2 regions of the Pseudomonas sp. SK3(2021) genome follow, and region 2 is predicted to be linked to the other one. Evidence: riboswitches for the same ligand, from Rfam matches in the RefSeq annotation. Region 2 holds a riboswitch; the other holds the start of a gene.
What was found. Region 2 has a riboswitch for cobalamin ahead of cobW (cobalamin biosynthesis protein CobW). Riboswitches for the same ligand answer to the same signal wherever they lie in the genome.
Positions count from the first base shown of each region.

Region 1: linked by a shared signal. The riboswitch ahead of cobO (cob(I)yrinic acid a,c-diamide adenosyltransferase) and the one ahead of cobW (cobalamin biosynthesis protein CobW) in region 2 are both predicted to bind cobalamin.

Region 1 covers NZ_CP061943.1:4,958,779-4,964,035, reverse strand. Annotated here, with positions in the region: gene IF690_RS21680 (PQQ-dependent sugar dehydrogenase) at 1-1,288, opposite strand, end outside; gene IF690_RS21675 (hypothetical protein) at 1,361-1,942, opposite strand; cobalamin riboswitch at 2,114-2,349, shown strand; gene cobO (cob(I)yrinic acid a,c-diamide adenosyltransferase) at 2,430-3,041, shown strand; gene IF690_RS21665 (cobyrinic acid a,c-diamide synthase CobB) at 3,038-4,363, shown strand; gene bluB (5,6-dimethylbenzimidazole synthase) at 4,360-5,010, shown strand; gene cbiB (adenosylcobinamide-phosphate synthase CbiB) at 5,007-5,257, shown strand, end outside.
Region 2 covers NZ_CP061943.1:4,166,510-4,171,766, reverse strand. Annotated here, with positions in the region: gene cobM (precorrin-4 C(11)-methyltransferase) at 1-514, opposite strand, end outside; gene IF690_RS18230 (cobalamin biosynthesis protein) at 596-1,009, opposite strand; gene IF690_RS18225 (CbtA family protein) at 1,006-1,707, opposite strand; gene IF690_RS18220 (CbtB domain-containing protein) at 1,719-1,907, opposite strand; cobalamin riboswitch at 2,006-2,227, opposite strand; cobalamin riboswitch at 2,499-2,709, shown strand; gene cobW (cobalamin biosynthesis protein CobW) at 2,806-3,867, shown strand; gene cobN (cobaltochelatase subunit CobN) at 3,871-5,257, shown strand, end outside.

The DNA.
Region 1 (5,257 bases), 790 kb from region 2:
TTTTATTGCCGACATCGTCGGCCACCAGCAGATCCCCTTGCTTGTCGATCACTACGCCGACCGGTCGGCCCATGGCTTTCTCGTCGGCGCTGAGGAAACCGGTCAGGACGTCCACCGGTTGACCCACCGGCTTGCCATTGGCGAAGGGCACGAAGATCACTTTGTAGCCGCTGTGGGGCCTGCGATTCCACGAACCATGCTGGCCGATGAACACGCCTTGGGTGAACGGCGCCGGCAGCTTGCTGCCTTCGGCGAATGCCAGGCCCAGGGAGGCGGTATGCGGGCCGACGGCATAATCCGGAGCGATGGCCTTGGCCACCAGGTCCGGGTTCTGCGGAGTGACTCGTACGTCCACATGCTGGCCGTAGTAGCTGAATGGCCAGCCGTAGAAGGCGCCGTCCTTGACCGAGGTGATGTAGTCCGGCACCAGGTCGCTGCCGATCTCGTCGCGCTCGTTGACCGCGGTCCACAGCTGGCCACTTTGCGGTTCCCAGGCCATGCCGTTGGGGTTGCGCAGGCCTGAGGCGAAAATCCGTTGCTTGCCGGTGGCGCGCTCGACTTCCCAGATGGCGGCGCGACCTTCTTCCTGGTCCATGCCGTTTTCGCCGACGTTGCTGTTGGAGCCGACCGTGACGTACAGCTTGCTGCCGTCCTTGCTGGCAATCACGTTTTTGGTCCAGTGGTGGTTCAGCTTGCCGCCAGGCAGGTCGACCACCTTGGCCGGCTGGGCGCTGATCTTGGTGTCGCCGTCCTTGTAGGGGAAGCGCAACAGGCGATCGGTGTCGGCGACGTACAGGTCATTGCCCACCAGGGTCATGCCGAACGGCGAGTTGAGGTTTTCCAGGAACACCGTGCGGGTTTCCGCCACGCCGTCGTGATCCTTGTCTCGCAGCAGGGTGATGCGGTTCGGGCTGGGCACGCCGGCACCGGCACGGCTCATGATCTTGCTGGCTATCCAGCCACGAATACCTTTGCTGTCATCGGGGGAGGGTGGGGCGTTGGTCTCCGCCACCAGTACGTCGCCGTTGGGCAGTACGTACAACCAGCGCGGATGTTCCAGGCCTTCGGCGAATGCGGCGACCTGAGTGCCGGCGGCGGCCACCGGTTTGGCGCCTTGCGGCCAGCCGATCGCGGGCGCGATGTTCACGGTCGGGAACAGGGTCTTGTTCGGTTCGGGCAGTTTCGGCGAGGGGCCGGTGCCCTCGGAGACCTGGAGGGTGGAGCTTTCGCCACAGGCGGCAAGGCCTGCGGCGACGGCGACAAGGATGGCGTATCGAGGCTTGAGCATGCTGATTTCCCTATGAATGCACGAAGTCGGTGTAGTCATAGAGAAGCACAGATGGACGATGGTTCCACCTGCTCAGCGTGCTTCCTTGAACAGCACGGCAACGCCGGGGTGATAGTTGCCGGCTTCGTTGCGCAATTTGCGGTACGCGTAGGGGAAGTACCAGGCCACGGCGCAGCAGTGTTCCTTTTGCAGGTCGTCGACCATGTCCTGCAGTTCTTCCGGGGTGGCGCTGTGCTGGGTTTTCTGCGGCGTGACGAACAGGCAGCCGAGTTTCAGGTCGCTGGGGTAGCTGGCTTTTTTCGCGTCGCTGGCGGCATCCAGCAACGGTTGGGTCAGGTGCAGGCTGTTGACCCGGGGCCAGCGCTGGGCGGTCTGGATGTAGACACGTTCCTCCTGCGTGGCGATGTACAGGTCGGTGCGGCCGCTGCGGTCGCCTTCTTCCACCTGTTTTTTGCTCGGTGTGTGTTCCAGGGTGACCATCTCCGCCATCCAGGCCGCTGCCGAGAGCAATCCCAGGTTGGCTTTTTCGTCGAACCAGTAAGGGCTTTCGTTATCGCCGCGCACGGCGTTGTAGCGGTCGATGCAATCGAACCAGCGTTCCAGGGCAGGGCGCAGGAATTCCAGTTTCGGATTGCTGATGATCATGCCTTGCATCGGACTTTTCCTATTATTGTTGAGATGTTGGAGTTTTTTAACGCGATTATGGCTATTTGATATCACTGCGTTGAGTGTGGCACAAGATTGGCGTCATTTTTCCGATATGGCAGCCATTCGTCGATCTGCCGGGCCCCGGCTTTAATTGACGCTCCACCCCCAACCCTCTAACCTTCGCGACTTGTTTCAGGTGCTCTGTGGCCGCAGGTCGACAGAGTGAAACAGGGAAGCCGGTGAGTATGCGTGCCGAAGGCGCACGCACGACGATTCCGGCGCTGCCCCCGCAACGGTAAGTGAGTCAAGACTGCGCCTGATGCCACTGTGTCGACTGTCGACATGGGAAGGCGCGCAGTTGGGCATCCCAGCCACTCACAAGCCCGGAGACCGGCCTGATCCATCCAACGGCATCACGGTGGGCGATGCCAGGCTTGCGCCGTCTATTCCTATTCCTGCCCCCCGTTATCCAGCCCCAACGGAGAGCTGCCCCATGACTGAATCCCCTGATCGCGACGAACGCCATCTGGCGCGCATGTTGCGCAAAAAAGCCGTGATCGATGAACGCATCGCCAACTCGCCGAACGAATGCGGCTTGCTGCTGGTGCTGACCGGCAATGGCAAAGGCAAAAGCAGCTCGGCCTTCGGCATGCTCGCGCGGGCCATGGGCCACGGCATGCAGTGCGGCGTGGTGCAGTTCATCAAGGGCCGCAACAGCACCGGCGAGGAGTTGTTCTTCCGGCGCTTTCCGGAGCAGGTGCGTTTCCATGTCATGGGCGAAGGTTTCACCTGGGAAACCCAGGACCGCCAGCGCGACATCGCCGCCGCCGAAGCGGCCTGGGCGGTTTCCCGCGAACTGCTGAGCGACCCGAAGATCGGCCTGGTGGTGCTCGACGAATTGAACATCGCCCTCAAGCACGGCTATCTGGACCTGGACCAGGTGCTCAGCGACCTGCAGGCCCGACCGCCGATGCAGCATGTGGTGGTCACCGGGCGTGGCGCCAAGCCGGAGATGATCGAGCTGGCCGACACCGTCACCGAAATGGGCATGGTCAAGCATGCCTTCCAGGCCGGGATCAAGGCGCAGAAAGGCGTCGAACTGTGAGTGATGCCCGTCATTGCCCGGCGGTATTGATTGCCGCGCCGGCTTCCGGTCAGGGCAAGACCACCGTGACCGCCGCGCTCGCCCGCCTGCATCGCAATCAGGGACGCAAGGTGCGCGTATTCAAGTGCGGCCCGGATTTTCTCGACCCGATGATCCTCGAACGCGCCAGTGGCGCGCCGGTGTATCAGCTGGACCTGTGGATGGTCGGCGAGCAGGAAAGCCGGCGCCTGCTGTGGGAGGCCGCCGGCGAGGCGGACCTGATCCTGATCGAAGGCGTGATGGGGCTGTTCGACGGCACGCCGTCCAGCGCCGACCTGGCGCGGCATTTCGGGGTTCCGGTGCTCGCGGTGATCGATGGCACCGCCATGGCCCAGACCTTCGGCGCCCTGGCGCTGGGGCTGGCGCGTTATCAGCCGGACCTGCCGTTCGCCGGCGTACTGGCCAACCGGGTCGGCACCCTGCGTCATGCGCAGTTGCTCGAAGGCAGCCTGACCGAGGGCCTGCGCTGGTACGGCGCGCTATCCCGGGAAACCGGCATCGAACTGCCCAGCCGCCATCTGGGGCTGGTGCAGGCCAGCGAACTCAACGATCTGGATCTGCGTCTCGACGCCGCCGCGGCAGCCCTGGCTGACAGCTGCGAAGTGGCCTTGCCACCGGCCGTGGCGTTTGCCGCTCCCCAGGCGGTTGCCGTCGAGCCGCTGTTGGCCGGCGTGCGTATTGCCGTGGCCCGCGACGAAGCCTTTGCCTTTACCTATGGCGCGAGCCTGGATCTGCTGCGGGCCATGGGCGCCGAGCTGGACTTTTTCTCGCCAATCCATGACGCGGTACTGCCCAAGGCGGACAGCCTGTACCTGCCGGGCGGTTACCCGGAGTTGCATCACCGGGCGCTGGCGGCGAACGGCTCGATGCTCAGCGCGATCCGCGCGCATCACGCTGCCGGCAAACCCTTGCTCGCCGAGTGCGGCGGCATGTTGTATCTGCTGGACTCCCTGACCGACGTCGACGGCGAGCGCGCCGAACTGCTGGGCCTGTTGCCCGGCGATGCGGTGATGCAAAAGCGCCTGGCGGCCCTGGCCTTGCAGGCGGTGGAGTTGCCGGAAGGTTCGTTGCGCGGCCATACCTACCATCATTCGTTGACCAGCACCGAGCTTGCGCCGATCGCCCGCGGCCTGAGCCCGAATGGTGGGCGCGGCGCGGAAGCGGTTTACCGCGAAGGGCGGATGACCGCCTCTTATGTGCATTTCTATTTTCCGTCCAACCCCGAAGCGGTGGCGGCCCTGCTGGCGCCGGCAGGAGCGAGCGTGCTCGCGCGGTGCCCATGACCGACAACGCCTTTTCCGTGGCCGAGCGCGACGCGGTCTATCGCGCGATCGCCGAGCGTCGTGACATGCGCCACTTCGTCGGCGGCAAGGTCGAGCCGCAGGTCCTGCGTCGCCTGCTGGAGGCGGCGCACCAGGCGCCCAGCGTCGGCCTGATGCAGCCCTGGCGTTTCATCCGTATCAGCGACCGGCCGTTGCGCGGGCAGATCCAGCAACTGGTGGAAGAGGAGCGGGTGCGCACTGCCGAGGCCTTGGGTGAACGCTCCGATGAGTTCATGAAGCTCAAGGTCGAAGGTATCAATGACTGCGCCGAGGTCCTGGTGGCGGCGCTGATGGACGACCGTGAGCGGCATATTTTTGGCCGGCGCACCTTGCCGGAAATGGACCTGGCCTCGCTCTCCTGCGCCATTCAGAACCTGTGGCTGGCGGCCCGGGCCGAAGGGCTGGGCATGGGCTGGGTGTCGCTGTTCGAGCCTGTTGCCCTGGCCGAGCTGCTGGGCCTGCCGGCCGGAGCCAAGCCGCTGGCGGTGTTGTGCCTGGGCCCGGTCGGCGAGTTTTACCCGGCCCCGATGCTGGTGCTCGAAGGCTGGGCGCAAGAGCGCCCACTGAATGAATTGCTGTATGAAAACTACTGGGGAGTGAGTCAATGAGTGTGGCGTTGCTGAGTGTCGCCGGGGTGGCGCTGGACGCGTTGCTGGGCGAACCCAAACGCTGGCATCCGCTGGTGGCGTTCGGCCGTTTTGCCGACCGCATCGAGCAACGTTTCAACTCCGGCGGTCGCGGCTGGCGCAGTCATGGGGTCACCGCCTGGGTCATCGCGGTGCTGCCGTTGACCCTGCTGGCAACGCTGTTTTCCTGGCTGCCCTATATCGGCTGGCTGTTCGAGATCCTGGCGCT
Region 2 (5,257 bases):
CTATCTTTTCCAGGTGGTTGACCCCCAGGTGAATCGCCATGGTGGTGCCGTGGGCGGCCAGGCCGGCGAATGCCTCGCCGGCGGGCATCGAGGTCTTGTCGGCATAGCGGGTCAGGATCACGCTCTGGGCGACGTCCGGCAGGGTCAGTTCGGCCCCCAGCAAGGCGGCGCAGGCCGCGGTGGCGGTTACGCCGGGGATGATCTCGAAGGGAATGCCCAGCGCGCGCAGGCAGCGAATCTGTTCGCCGATGGCGCCGTACAGGCTCGGGTCGCCGGAATGTACCCGGGCCACGTCCTGGCCTTTGGCGTGGGCGTCCTTGATCAGCTCGATGATCTGTTCCAGATGCAGTTCGGCGCTGTTGACCACCTGTCCGGCACTATGGCCCTGGAGCACGGCTTCGGGCACCAGGGAGCCGGCATAGATAATGACCGGGCAGCTGTGGATCAGCCGCTGGCCCTTGACGGTGATCAGTTCCGGGTCGCCGGGACCTGCGCCGATAAAAAAGACGGTCATGGCGTTCTCCTGTGAAAAAAGGGGCGAGGCAACCTCACAGATGAAGATTGCTCATGATCAGCGGCGGCGATTATCGAAGATTTACCCGGAGCAGGCCAAGGCGAGGGTCGCCTGGGCGTATTTCTGCCGTGGGATAAGCAGCTTTGCCGGGCCTCGGGCCAGGTGTTCGGCCAGGGCCAGGGCGGCGCTTTCGGCGACCCCGTAGCAGCCGGTGCGCTCGTAGGCGATCTGCGAACGATGGCTGAGTTGCAACACATAAGGTGTCAGTTGGCGGCTGCTGAAACAGGTCAGGGGCAGGCCCAGTTGCGCGGCCAGGGCCAGCAGCCCGGGTTCCTCGCGTTTCAGGTCGATGCTGGCCAGGGCCTTGATCTGCCCGAGGTCGATGCGGTGGGCGGCCAGGGCCTGGTCGAGCAGGGCGCGCAAGGTCTCCACCGGGCAGCCCCGCTGGCAGCCCAGGCCGACCACCAGGGTCGGCGCTGTGCTGGCAGCCGTCATGCCGAGTACTGATCGTCGCTCTTGCGGCGGAACAGCCAGGCGCTGATCAGGCCCAGGGCCAGCCAGAACGCGGCGTTGGTCAACTGCGAAGCGATCTTGAACTGTGCTTCCAGTTCTTCCGGTGCGAGCATCGAATGCACTTCCGGCTGCGGCGCGCCGATGAGGTGCGGCACGGCGAGGATGGCCACGCCCAGCACTTTCAGCAGCCAGTGGCGAGCGAAGACGATCAGGGCAATGCCGACCGCGGTGGAGGCGGCGGTGCCGACCCACCAGACCTGCCGTTGCCCCAGGTCCGCGGCGGCGGTGCCCGGCAGTTCGGGCGGCAGGCCGAGGGTCGGCGCCAGGCAGAAGGTCGCGTAACCGGCCAGGCCCCAGAGCAGGCCCTGGGAGGTACGGCTCGGCGCGCGCAGGGTGTAGAGGCCGGCGAGCATCAGGGCGAACCCCACGGCGACCACCAGGTTGCCGCCGGTGGTGGACAGCACGCGCTGCCAGCCGTCTTCCGGTTCCCAGGCTTCGGCGTCGTGGCTATGGGCGGCGGTGTCGGCGGCGTGTTCATGAACTTCGGAGGCGGCGGGGGCCTTCTCGTAGGTTTCCGCCTCGAGGATCAGCGGCGCGACCCAGAAGCTTTGCAGCAGGGTCAGCAACAGGGCCGCCAGCAACCCGGTGAAACCCGCGGTTTGCGCGATACGCTTGATCATCTCGGCAGGTCTCAGTGGCAAGGGAAGGCAGCGCTGTGACGGGTATCGTGGGCGGCGTTGTGCACCGCTTCGAGATGGGAGAAACCGGCGAAATACACAAGGCACGCACCGAGGATCGAGGCGCCGATGGCGGCGACCAGGCGTTGGCTCAGGGTGGCGGTGCTGCTGGTGGAGTGGCTGGTGCTGCTGATGCTCGACATGGCGCTTCCCTCTGGTGTGTCAGCGGCTGGATCGAACGCAGCAAGACCTCGCGAGGCGGGCTCGCGGGGAATTAACAGCGCCCGCCCACCGCGGGTTTGTTATGACTGTGTAGCGGGCCGGTCTCCGGGCTCGCGAGGGGCGGGGCTTGCGCCTGGCCTGCAAGAATCGCCTTCCCATGCCGGACTGCTGGCACAGTGGATCTGACTCTTCGCTCGCTTACCGTTGCGGGGGCAGCACCGGACTGATCAAGGCTGTTGGCCTGTGACGCACCGGTTTCCCGTTTCACCCTGTGAAGGGCACCCGTAACAAGGCGTGTAGGAGAGCATGGGCGAGGGAGGGGCGTCAATTGGCAAGGGTTCTCCTTTTCGAGCGCGATTGGCCGGTCTTCGCGCCGCATGAAGATTGACCGCCCCCCACGCTCTGCGTAGCCTTGCGCTTTCGAGGTTCTTCGGCAGCTGCCGAAGCTAGGTTCTGTACGAAAAGTCGGCGAGCGAAGGTCAGGCAAGGCAAAAACAGGCGAGGAACGGCCGGGGTCGCGTTCGACTTTAGGGGCCTACATGAGCATTCCGAGTCTGTTTTTAACGCAGCATGGCCTGCGTAGCGCCGAAGGCGCCCAGCGCGCAGCCACTTGTCGTACAGAACCTAAGAAGGGAACGCGGTCCAAGCCGCGGCTGCCCCCGCAACTGTAAACGGTGATGAACGATGCAAGGCCACTGCCAGGCGGCGGGAAGGCGCATCGTTCGCCAGTCCAACGACCGGCGCGCCGTCAGCCAGGAGACCTGCCTCGGACTCGATTCTCACTACAACCGGGCGGGGTGATCCGGTGGCGAACTCTTCCGTGCACCTGCCTGCGCGGTTCTCGTCCCGTATGCCCGCCACCTTGCCAAAGGGCATCCGATGAAAACACTGGCCAAACTTCCCGTCACCATCGTTACCGGCTTCCTCGGCTCGGGCAAAACCACCTTGCTGCGGCATATGCTGGACAACGCCCAGGGCCGCCGCATCGCGGTGATCGTCAACGAGTTCGGCGAGCTGGGCATCGACGGCGAGATCCTCAAGCAGTGCGCCATCGGTTGCACCGAGGAAGAAGCCAGCGGCCGCGTCTACGAGCTGGCCAACGGCTGCCTGTGCTGCACCGTGCAGGAAGAATTCTTCCCGGTGATGCGCGAACTGGTGGCCCGTCGCGGCGACCTCGACCATATCCTCATCGAGACTTCCGGCCTGGCCCTGCCCAAACCCTTGGTCCAGGCTTTCCAGTGGCCGGAAATCCGCAGTGCCTGCACCGTCGACGCGGTGATCACGGTGGTCGACAGCCCGGCCGTGGCCGCCGGCACCTTCGCCGCCTTCCCGGACCAGGTGGACGCCCAGCGCAAGCTCGACCCGAACCTCGACCATGAGTCGCCCCTGCATGAGCTGTTCGCCGACCAGCTGTCCAGCGCCGACCTGGTGATTCTCAACAAGGCCGACCTGATCGGCGCGGGAGACCTGGCCAAGGTACGCCTGGAAGTCGCCGAGGAACTGCCGCCGGCGGTGAAAGTCATCGAAGCCAGCAGCGGTCGCCTGCCGCTGGACGTGCTGCTGGGCCTGGGCAATGGTTCGGAAGAGCACATCGACGGCCGCCACAGCCACCACGATCACCACCATGACGGCGATGACGATCACGATCACGACGCCTTCGACTCCATCTCCATCGAGCTGCCACAGGCCGACGAAAGCCTGCTGCTGGATGCCCTGACCCAGTTGGTGGTGCAGCACGGCATCCTGCGGGTCAAGGGTTTCGCGGCGATCCCCAACAAGCCGATGCGCCTGTTGATCCAGGGCGTGGGCACCCGCTTCGACAAGCACTTCGACCGCCAGTGGGGCGCCGACGAAGCGCGCACCACGCGCCTGGTGCTGATCGGCCAGGCGCTGGACGCAGCCCTGCTCGAAGCGCAATTGCGCGCCGCGCTCAGCGTGTAAGCCATGCATCTGCTCAGGACCCAGCCCGGCGGTTTCGTGTCGGACGACAACATTGCCGACCTTGGACAAACCCCCGCCGAGCTGGTGATCCTGTGCAGCGGCGATTCCAGCCTGGCGCTGCTGGCCGAAGCGGCGCAGCAGTTGCCCGAGGACTACCCGAGCTTGCGCCTGGCCAATCCGATGCAGGTGCAGAACCACGCCTCGGTCGACCTGTATGTCGACCAGGTGCTGCGCCACGCCAAAGTGATCCTGATTTCCCTGCACGGTGGCATCGCCTATTGGCGCTATGGCATCGAGCAACTGGTGCAACTGGCGCAACGCGGCGTGCAGCTGATCCTGGTGCCAGGCGACGATCGCCCGGACCCGGAGCTGAGCGACCTGAGCACGGTGCCCGCCGCCGACCGCGAGCGTCTCTGGCACTTCCTGCGCCAGGGCGGCATGGGCAATGCGCTGAACCTGTACCGTTGCCTGGCCAGTGGCTGGCTGGGGCGCGATTACCCTTGGTCCGAGCCGCAGACCCTGCCGCGCACGGCGATCTACCACCCGCACAGAAGCAGCGCTGCCCTCAGCGATTGGCAAGCCGACTGGCGGGCCGGCCAGCCGGTGGCGGCGCTGTTGTTCTACCGTTCGCATTTGCAGGCGGCCAACACCGCCTTTATCGATGAGTTCTGCCAGCGCTTGCAGGCGGCCGGCCTGAACCCGCTGCCGATCGCCCTGGCCAGCCTGAAAGAGCCCGGTTGCCTGACGGTGGTCGAGGCGCTGCTGGATGAGGTGCAGGCGGCAGTGATCCTCAACACCACCGGGTTTGCCCAGTCCAGTCCGGAGGCGCCGCACCTGCGGCCGTTTCGCCGCAATATCCCGGTGATCCAGGCCATCTGCGCCCAGGACAACGAACCCGGCTGGCGCGCCAGCGAGCAGGGCCTGGGCCCGCGGGACCTGGCGATGCACATCGCCTTGCCGGAACTGGACGGGCGCATCATCAGCCGGCCCATCAGCTTCAAGGACCTGGCCTGGCGCAGCGAGCGCAGCCAGTCGGACGTGGTCTGCTACCGCTCGGCCCCCGAGCGCATGGATTTTGTCGCCGAACTGGCGCGGCGCTGGGTCGATCTGGCCCGGCTGCCCAATGGCGAAAAACGCATCGCCCTGATCCTCGCCAACTACCCGACCCGCGACGGCCGCATCGGCAACGGCGTGGGCCTGGACACGCCGGCGGCGGCGCTGAATATCCTGCGCGCCCTGCACGCCGAGGGGTACCCACTGCCGGCCGAGTTGCCGGACAGCGGTACGGTGCTGATCCAGCAACTGCTCGGCGGGGTCAGCAACGACCTGGACAGCCTCGACCTGCGCCCGTGCCAGCAAAGCCTGGCGCTGGACGAGTACCAGGCCATGT